2 regions of the Ensifer sp. LBL genome follow, and region 2 is predicted to be linked to the other one. Evidence: predicted binding sites of a transcription regulator. Region 2 holds the regulator's gene; the other holds the start of a gene.
What was found. The regulator PhoB, encoded in region 2, activates phosphate uptake and scavenging genes when phosphate is short. The targets are predictions, from matches to a motif close to TGTCATNNANCTGTCAT.

Region 1 (4,731 bases), on a different contig from region 2:
AACCGGGCGCGCGTCCATGACGCGGTCGTCCTGAAGACGCTGGGGGCAACGCGGGTGACGCTCATCAAGGCCTTCAGCTACGAATACGCAATCCTCGGTCTTGCAACCGCCGTTTTTGCGCTGTTTGCCGGCGGTATCGCCGCCTGGTTCGTCGTCAACCGCATCATGACGCTACCCTCGAGCTTCCTGCCCGACGTGGCGATCGTGACGGTTGTAGCGGCGCTGGTGATGACGGTCGGCATCGGACTTGCCGGTACATGGCGCATTCTCGGGCAGAAGGCGGCGCCGGTCCTGCGCGAACTTTGACCGTGCCGAGTTAACCGTAAATCCCTATTGCACCGGACTGAATCGGTCCGGTGCAACGGAATCCGGGAGTGCCGGGTCTTGTGTGCAGCGGGTTTCGGCATCATATTTGTCCACAGGCATGCTGGAGCTCCGCAGCGGCGCCTGGGCGTGGAAGATCATCTTCCAGGGCGATACTCGCCGCCCGACACCGTAACATCCACCGGAGCTTGAATGAGGAAACAATGGCTGATCTGAGAAATTACCAAACCCGAATGTCGCCCGCCGGCGCTCAGGCGGGTGCCGTGATTGACGAAGGCCTTCGCGCATACATGCTGAAGGTCTACAACCTGATGGCGCTTGGTCTGGCGATCACTGGCGTCGCGGCCTACCTGGCCTTCCAGATGGCGTTTTCGGATGGCCAGCTGACTGCCTTCGGTGCTGCGATCTACACGAGCCCGCTGAAGTGGGTGGTGATGCTGGCGCCGCTGGGACTCGTGTTCTTCATGAGCTTCCGCATCAATAGCATGAGCGTTTCTGCCGCGCAGACGACGTTCTGGATCTATGCCGCCCTGATGGGCCTGTCGCTGTCGTCGATCTTCGTGATCTACACCGGCCAGAGCATCGTTCAGACGTTCTTCGTGACCGCCGCTTCGTTCGGCGCCCTGTCGCTTTACGGCTACACCACGAAGAAGGACCTGTCCGGCATGGGCTCGTTCCTGATCATGGGTCTGTTCGGCGTCATCATCGCGTCGATCGTCAACATTTTCCTCGGCTCTTCGGCGCTCGCCTTCGCGATCAACGTGATCGGCGTGCTGATCTTCGCAGGCCTCACCGCCTACGACACGCAGAAGATCAAGGAAATGTACTTTGAAGCCGATGACAGCACCGTTGCCGGCCGCAAGGCGATCATGGGCGCGCTGACGCTCTACCTCGACTTCATCAACCTGTTCATGTTCCTGCTCCAGTTCATGGGGAACCGGAACAACTAAGTCTGAACAGCAGACGGAAAAGGCGGCTTCGGCCGCCTTTTTTGTTTCTTGAAGCAGCTTGAAAGCGTCCGGGCTCCGTGGGAGTGAAAGGACGACGAAACCTTGGGATCAAGTCTAAAGCCATGTCCCTGACCCTGCGCGACGCCACCCTGGCCGATCTTCCCGTCATCACCGAGATCTATCGCGAATCCGTGTTGCACGGCGTTGCGACCTACGAGATCAACCCGCCATCCGAAAAGGAGATGCGGGCCCGGTTCGAAACGATCATCGGCAACGGCTACCCTTACATGGTCGCGGTAGACGAGGGCGGGACGATCATAGGCTATGCCTACGCATCCGGTTTCCGCACGCGCACGGCCTATCGTTTCCTGGTCGAGGATTCCATCTACCTGGCGCCGGAAGCCCGCGGCAAGGGCGCCGGCAAGGCGCTGCTGGTCGAACTCGTCCGGCGTTGCACGGAGCTCGGCTTCCGCCAGATGGTCGCGGTGATCGGCGGTGCCCATCCGGCCTCGATCGCCGTACACCGGTCGCTCGGCTTCGAACTCCAGGGCACGATGAAAGCAACCGGCTTCAAGCACGGCCGCTGGCTCGACACGACGATCATGCAGCTCGCGCTCGGCGAAGGCCAGGCGACCGACCCGCCGGAAGACGTCTATCCGGACACGCTCTACCAGTGATCGTCGCTTGCTGAAGGATCTCGGTCGGCGAAGCGCGCTCGCAGCGCGTATAGGCAAATCGTGCCGTTGCCGCCTGTGACGTCGGCGTGCGCCCTGATCGCACCCTTTCCCGGGTGGTCAGGTTTCCACCAGCCTCAGCACCTTGTCGAATACCTTGAGCACCTGGGCGAGCTCGTGGCCGCGTTTCAGGATCGTGCCGTGAATGTTCAGCACGCTATAGGCGCCCTGTTTCGCGGCCAGTTTCGGGTTCTTCTCGATCCGGTAGAGCGGCATTTCGCCCGAACGCTTGAACACCGAGAAGACCGCGCGGTCCCTCAGGTGGTCGATGGCGTAGTCCCGCCATTCGCCTTCGCCGACCATGCGGCCGTAAACCCATAGGATCTGGTCCAATTCGCGGCGATGGAAAGTGATGGGGGGAGCGTTCTTGGCGTTCTTGTATTCGTGAAGATCGACGACCACTTCGGAAGTGGTCTCGCGCTGATGGCGCGCCTCGCCTTGCGGCAAATCCGGCTCATCGGTCATCGGCAATCCGGCCTTCTGTTGTGACAGAACGATTACAGTGTGCCTGACACGAGCCGAAAAGCAAGCCGGAAGCCATGGGACGGTGAGGTCATTTCTTGCCTCTGCCCCATTTCAGTCAAACCGGCGCCCCAATTCATCGCAAAACTCGCGGGCGCTGACGGACAGAGTCGTTGCCACCGTATGTCCGGTCAGATCGTCATGCTGCGGGAGTTCACCGAACGCAGTTATGGCCGGTTCGGTCCGGTAACTTCGAACCCTCAGCCCCAGCCCCTCGATGCTGCCGGGCCGAACCAACCCCTTGCGCTTCGCCGTCCCTACAATTTGCCCTGAGGGCCGGCGAGCACGGCCGCAGCGCCGATGATGGCGCCCGGCGTTTCCTTGTCCTTCATCGATTGCAGCAGGATCGCGCAGCCGCTGTTTCCGGGGCGCTCGGTCAGCACCGTTGCCGGCAGCGTAAAGGTCGCAGGCTGGCCGTCCCACATGCCGATCGTCTGAATGTCACGCACCGCATGCCAATAGGGGACTTCCTTGCCGCTGTTTTCCCCCTTTTCCATCTTCACGATCTTGGCGCGATCGAAATAGACGACGACGACATTGGCCTTGCCGATACCGCTGCCGACGGTGATCTGGATTTCTTCACCGAGGATCTTGGCGTCGACGGGAACGGCAAGCCCCTTGCCTTCCGCCTTCATCGTTTCCAGCCGCGTCTTGATTGCCTGCAGGTTGCCGCCATTCAAATGGTCGCGGCCATTCAGGATCGCCTGCGGCGTGTAGACGCCGTTGCGACCGAGCATGCGCGCATAGGCATATTGCCGCTCGGTGTTTTCCTTCGATGCCAGCGTGTCGGCCCAGCCGAGATAGTTCCAGTAGTCGACGTGATAGGCGAGCGCCACCACATCGCCTTCGTCGACCAGCGACTTCAGCGCCGCATCCGCCGGCGGACAGGACGAACAGCCCTGGCTGGTGAACAGCTCGACAACGCCCTTGACCGCCTGTTTCTCCTGCGCCCCGACGGGGGTACTGGCGGCTGCGAGCAGCCCGAGAGCCAGTGCAACAGGACGAATGAAAGAACGGTCTGCGGATGTCATGGCGTCACTTCGTTACCGGCCGTCGGCCTACTCCTTGTGGGGGAGTTCACTACATACGACGCCCCTGCATCAACGGGAAGTCACGTTGGAGTGAGGTGGCAAGTGAGTGTGATCCAGCACCCGGATCGTGGCAGTTGCACCTCAAAGAAAGAGCCGGGGCGCCTTTCGGCGTCCCGGCTCCAGAGCCTTGTTTGCGCTCGCGCGATTAAGCAGCGAGGTCGCGCAGAACCGTCTGCAGGATGCCGCCGTTGTTGACGTAGGTCACTTCATCCAGCGTATCGATACGGCAGACCAGCGGCACGTCCTTCACGCTGCCGTCGCCATAGGTGACCTTGGCAACGCGCTTTTCGCGCGGCTGGACGTTGGCGAGGTTTTCGATCGTGACGATCTCATCGCCCTTGAGGCCCAGCGATTCCCAAGTCGTGCCTTCTTCGAAGACGAAGGGAATGACGCCCATGCCGACGAGGTTCGAGCGGTGGATACGCTCGAAGGACTGCGCGATGACGGCCTTGACGCCGAGCAGGTTGGTGCCCTTGGCAGCCCAGTCGCGCGACGAGCCGTTGCCGTATTCGACGCCGGCGAAGATGACGAGCGGAACGCCCTCTTCCTTGTACTGCATGGCAGCGTCGTAGATCGACATCTCTTCCTTCGACGGATAGTGGATGGTGTAGCCACCTTCCTTGCCGTTCGGGCCGAGCATGTGGTTGCGGATGCGGATGTTGGCAAACGTGCCGCGCATCATCACCTCATGGTTGCCGCGACGCGTACCGTACTGGTTGAAGTCGGCAACGCCGACGCCATGACCGATGAGGTAGGCACCAGCCGGCGAGGCAGCCTTGATCGAACCGGCCGGCGAGATGTGGTCGGTGGTGATCTTGTCGCCGAAGAGACCAAGCACGCGGGCGCCCTTGATGTCGGAGATGCCCGAACCGGACTTGCCCATGCCGACGAAGTAGGGCGGGTTCTGCACGTAGGTCGAACCGTCGTCCCAGGCGTAGGTCTGGCCCGGAGGAACCTGGACGGCCTGCCAGTTTTCGTCGCCCTTGAACACGTCGGCGTACTTGGTCGCGTAGAGTTCGCGGGTGACGTACTTGAAGATGAACTCCTGGATTTCCTTGGAGGTCGGCCAGATGTCCTTGAGGAAGACCGGCTTGCCGTCCTTGTCTTCGC
Region 2 (4,731 bases):
GCATGCGGCGGACCTAGTCACCAAAAGAGTTATCGCGTTTGCAACCCCGGGGTTCAGCCGGGGTGCGGTGAGGGATTCTGCCATCCCCAACGCTGAGAACGGAGAGTGCAGAAATGAACTGGACTGACGAGCGGGTGGAGAAACTGAAGAAGCTTTGGTCCGAGGGCCTGAGCGCGAGCCAGATCGCGGCACAGCTCGGCGGCGTCAGCCGTAACGCTGTCATCGGCAAGGTTCACCGCCTGAGCCTGCCAGGTCGCGCCAAGGCCGGCGGTAGCACCACGACGGCGGCCCGTCCGAAGCGCCCGACTTCGGCACCGCGTGCGCCGAACTACGCTTCGCGCGTTTCGGCCCGCCCGGTTGCACGCGCGGCCGGCGCTGTCGTTCTCAAGGAAGAAATCGAAGTCGATCTCGTTGCCGAGCAGGATTTCAGCACCCGGACCGACGTTGTCGTGCCGATGTCGCGCCGCCTCGAGCTGACCCAGCTCACCGAGCGCACCTGCAAGTGGCCGATCGGCGACCCGCTGAAGGAAGAGTTTCACTTCTGCGGCAACGATTCCCCGGAATCCTCGCCTTACTGCACCTTCCATGCGCGGTTGGCCTACCAGCCGTCGGGTGAGCGCCGCAGGGCCCGCTAAGAAGCCGGACAGCATCAATAAAAAAGGGGCCGATCGGCCCCTTTTTTTGTTGGCGACTCCCGGATCTGTCAGCTTTCGAGCGAATAGCCGGCGCCGCGAACGGTGCGGATAACGTCCGGCATGTTCGAGAAATTCAGAGCCTTGCGCAGGCGACCGACATGCACGTCGACGGTGCGTTCGTCGACATAGATGTCATGGCCCCAGACGCCATCCAGAAGCTGCGAGCGCGAGAAGACGCGGCCCGGCGAGGACATCAAGAACTCCAGAAGACGAAACTCGGTCGGGCCGAGGCGCACTTCGCGGCTGCGGCGGTGAACGCGATGGGTCTCGCGGTCGAGTTCGATGTCGCCGCAGCGAAGCAGCGTCGACAGGACCTCGGGCTTTGCCCGGCGCAGCATCGCCTTGACGCGCGCCATCAGCTCCGGCGTGGAGAATGGCTTGACCACATAGTCGTCGGCGCCGGTCGCCAAACCCCGGACGCGCTCGCTTTCCTCGCCGCGCGCCGTCAGCATGATGATCGGCAGGCGCTCCGTCTCGGGGCGCTGGCGCAGCCGGCGGCAAAGCTCGATGCCGGAAACACCGGGCAGCATCCAGTCGAGGATGAGCAGGTCGGGCAGCCGCTCCTGAAGCCGGATCTCCGCCTCGTCGCCCCTCAGGATCGTGTCGACGTCGAAGCCCTCGGCTTCCAGATTGTAACGCAGCAGAACGCTCAGCGCCTCTTCGTCTTCGACTACGGCGATTTTTGGCAACATCAGGTAACGTCTCCTTACCGCGGGCGACCCTTGGGCTCATCGGCCCGGCCGGCGCTCAGACACTCTAAATCTGGAGCACGTCCGCCGATTTCAAAGGCGGGGCGAAAACCGCGTGCTTCAGATACAGGAATTCGGGGCCGCGACCGAAGCCGCGACCGGATCAGATTTCAAAGGGCATGCATGCTTACGGCGCGCTCGGCGCTCAGTCGTTGACCGAGCCCAGTGTCGAAGTGGTGTCATCCTTCGGACGCTCGCCTTCCGGCTGAGCACCCGTCGCCATGTAATAGATCGTCTCAGCGATATTGGTCGCGTGGTCGCCGATGCGCTCGATGTTCTTGGCGCAGAACAGAAGATGCGTGCAGGGCGTGATGTTGCGCGGATCTTCCATCATGTAGGTCAGAAGCTCGCGGAACAGCGAGGTGTAGATCGCATCGATCTCCTCGTCGCGCTCGCGGATGCTGTTGGCCTTCTCCGGCGAGCGCGAAGCGTAGACGTCGAGCACTTCCTTGAGCTGGACCAGAGCCAGCTCTGCCAGGTGCTCCAGGCCGCGGGCGAGCTTGCGCGGAATGCCGGATCCGGCAACCGCGATCACGCGCTTGGCGGTGTTCTTGCCAAGGTCGCCGACGCGTTCCAGATCGGAGGCGATGCGGATCGAACCCATGATCTCGCGCAGGTCGGCGGCGACCGGCTGGCGCTTGGCGATGGTGACGATCGCCTTCTCGCCGATCTGGCGCTCGGCGTCGTCGAGAACGGTGTCGTCCGAGATCACCTTCTGCGCGAGAGCGAGGTCGGAATTGACCAGCGCGCGAACGGATTCGGCGACCATCTGCTCGGCGAGACCGCCCATCTCCGAGATGCGGCGCGTCAGGTACTTCAGTTCTTCGTCATAGGCGGACATGATATGCATGGACATGATCGTCGATCCTTACGGGCGCTTTGCAGTTACTGTTGCAGCCTTATGCGGCCTCAGCCGAAGCGGCCCATGATGTAATCCTGGGTGCGCTGGTCATCCGGATTGGTGAACATCTTGTCGGTGTCGTTCTCCTCGACGAGATTGCCGAGGTGGAACATGGCGGTGCGCTGCGAAACGCGGGCGGCCTGCTGCATCGAATGGGTCACGATGACAATCGTGAAGTTCGTGCGCAGTTCGTGGATGAGTTCCTCGACCTTGGCCGTCGCGATCGGGTCGAGCGCAGAGCAGGGCTCGTCCATCAGGATGACTTCCGGGCTGACGGCGACAGCACGGGCGATGCAGAGGCGCTGCTGCTGACCACCGGAAAGGCCAGTGCCCGGCTCCTGCAGACGATCCTTTACCTCGTTCCACAGACCGGCCTTCTGCAGGCTGGTCTCGACCACTTCGTCAAAGTCGGCCTTGGTGCGGGCAAGTCCGTGGATGCGCGGACCGTAGGCGACGTTGTCGTAGATCGACTTCGGGAACGGGTTTGGCTTCTGGAAGACCATGCCGACGCGGGCGCGCAGTTCGACGACGTCGATCGTCGGGTCGTAGATGTCGTCTTCGTCGAGCGTGATCTTGCCGGTGACGCGGCAGTTCTCGATCGTGTCGTTCATGCGGTTCAGCGTGCGCAGGAAGGTCGACTTGCCGCAACCCGAAGGACCGATCAGTGCCGTGACGGTGTTCTCGCGGATGTTGAGGTTGACGTCGAAAAGCGCGCGCTTCTCGCCGTAATAGACCGACACATCCTTGCCGATCATCTTGTAGGGCACGGTGTTCATTTTCTGATCCAGGGCCTTCTCGACTGCTGCTTCTGACATGATGTTCATAGTAATTACCTCACTACCAGCGGCGCTCAAAGCGACGTCGCAACAGAATGGCTCCAAGGTTCATGACGACCAGGAAGATGAGAAGAATGATGATTGCGCCAGAGGTGCGCTCGACGAAGGCGCGTTCCGCCTCGTTGGCCCACATGTAGATCTGCACCGGCAGCGCCGTCGACGGTTCCATCGGCGAACCGGGAAAATCGACGACGAAGGCAACCATGCCGATCAGGAGCAGCGGCGCGGTTTCGCCAAGCGCATGGGCAAGACCGATGATGGTGCCGGTCAGGATGCCAGGCATGGCGAGCGGCAGCACGTGGTGGAAGATGGTCTGCATCTTCGACGCACCGAGCCCGAGGGCCGCCGAGCGGATCGACGGCGGGACCGCCTTCAATGCTGCACGGGTGGCGATGATGATCGTCGGAAGCGTCATCAGCGTCAGCACGAAGCCGCCGACGACGGCTGCCGAACGCGGCATGCCGGCGAAGTTGATGAAGACGGCAAGGCCCAGGAGACCGTAGACGATCGACGGAACGGCCGCGAGGTTGTTGATGTTGACCTCGATCAGGTCGGTCAGCCGGTTCTTCGGCGCGAACTCCTCGAGGTAGATCGAGGCGGCGACGCCGATCGGAAGCGACAGCACCAGCACGATCAGCATCATGTAGAGCGAGCCGAGGGCAGCGACGCCGACACCTGCCGCTTCAGGACGGCTGGAGGCGCCGAAGGTGAAGATGCCGGTGTTGAAGCTCTTCTTCAGGATGCCGGCGCTGGCCAGCTCGTTCATCCAGGTGACCTGCTGGTCCTTGACCTTGCGCTTGCCCTCATCGACCGAGAGGTCGATCTGGCCCTTGAAGGCGGAGTCGATGTTGGCTTCGGCCAGCAGCGTGACGGGAACCGTCTTGCCGATGATCGACGGGTCGGCGACGACCATGTCGCGCAGCAGCGTGCGGGAGCTGGCGGAAACCATGTCGGTCGCCTGCTTGACCTGCGGCCGCTTGGTGGCGTCGATGCCGAGCTGCTTGATGAGCGCATCGCGCACCAGCAGCGGGTAGTTGGCGGTCATCAGCACCTTGCCGTCGGTCGCGCGTTCGCCTTTGGGGTCGATGACCTTTTCGGTGAACTCGATCGGCAGCGTGATCGTCGTCTGCTGGAATGCGGTGTAGCCGTTGGAAAAGACGGTCCACAGCAGCAAAGCCAGGAAGAAGAGACCGGTGCTGATCGCGGCCATGCCGTAGAAGCGGAAACGGCGTTCGGCAGCATAGCGACGCTTGATGCCGATATCGCGCTTGGCGGATGCGGGACGGGCGGAGATCCGGACGGTCGGGGAAGCGATGTCGGTCATTCGTACTGTTCCCGGTATTTGCGCACGATGTAGAGCGCGTAAATGTTGAGGCCGAGCGTGATAACGAAGAGCGTGATGCCCAGCGCGAAGGCCACCAGCGTCTGCGGCGAGGTGAACTCAAGGTCACCCGTCAGCTGGTTGACGATCTTCACCGTCACCGTCGTCATCGGCTCGAAAGGATTGATCTGCATGCGGGCCGCGACACCGGCTGCCAGCACCACGATCA

Region 1: a site for PhoB is predicted at 2,494-2,510, ahead of OKW20_RS24105 (DUF2794 domain-containing protein). Genes of this name have one in related genera too.

What each region holds. Positions count from the first base shown of each region.
Region 1 covers NZ_JBNDJY010000006.1:217,705-222,435, forward strand. The annotation lists gene OKW20_RS24090 (ABC transporter permease) at 1-306, shown strand, start outside; gene OKW20_RS24095 (Bax inhibitor-1/YccA family protein) at 528-1,274, shown strand; gene OKW20_RS24100 (GNAT family N-acetyltransferase) at 1,397-1,951, shown strand; gene OKW20_RS24105 (DUF2794 domain-containing protein) at 2,069-2,473, opposite strand; gene OKW20_RS24110 (DUF1223 domain-containing protein) at 2,788-3,561, opposite strand; gene acnA (aconitate hydratase AcnA) at 3,767-4,731, opposite strand, start outside.
Region 2 covers NZ_JBNDJY010000001.1:1,001,580-1,006,310, forward strand. The annotation lists gene OKW20_RS04895 (GcrA family cell cycle regulator) at 114-635, shown strand; gene phoB (phosphate regulon transcriptional regulator PhoB) at 704-1,387, opposite strand; gene phoU (phosphate signaling complex protein PhoU) at 1,590-2,303, opposite strand; gene pstB (phosphate ABC transporter ATP-binding protein PstB) at 2,354-3,169, opposite strand; gene pstA (phosphate ABC transporter permease PstA) at 3,183-4,505, opposite strand; gene pstC (phosphate ABC transporter permease subunit PstC) at 4,502-4,731, opposite strand, start outside.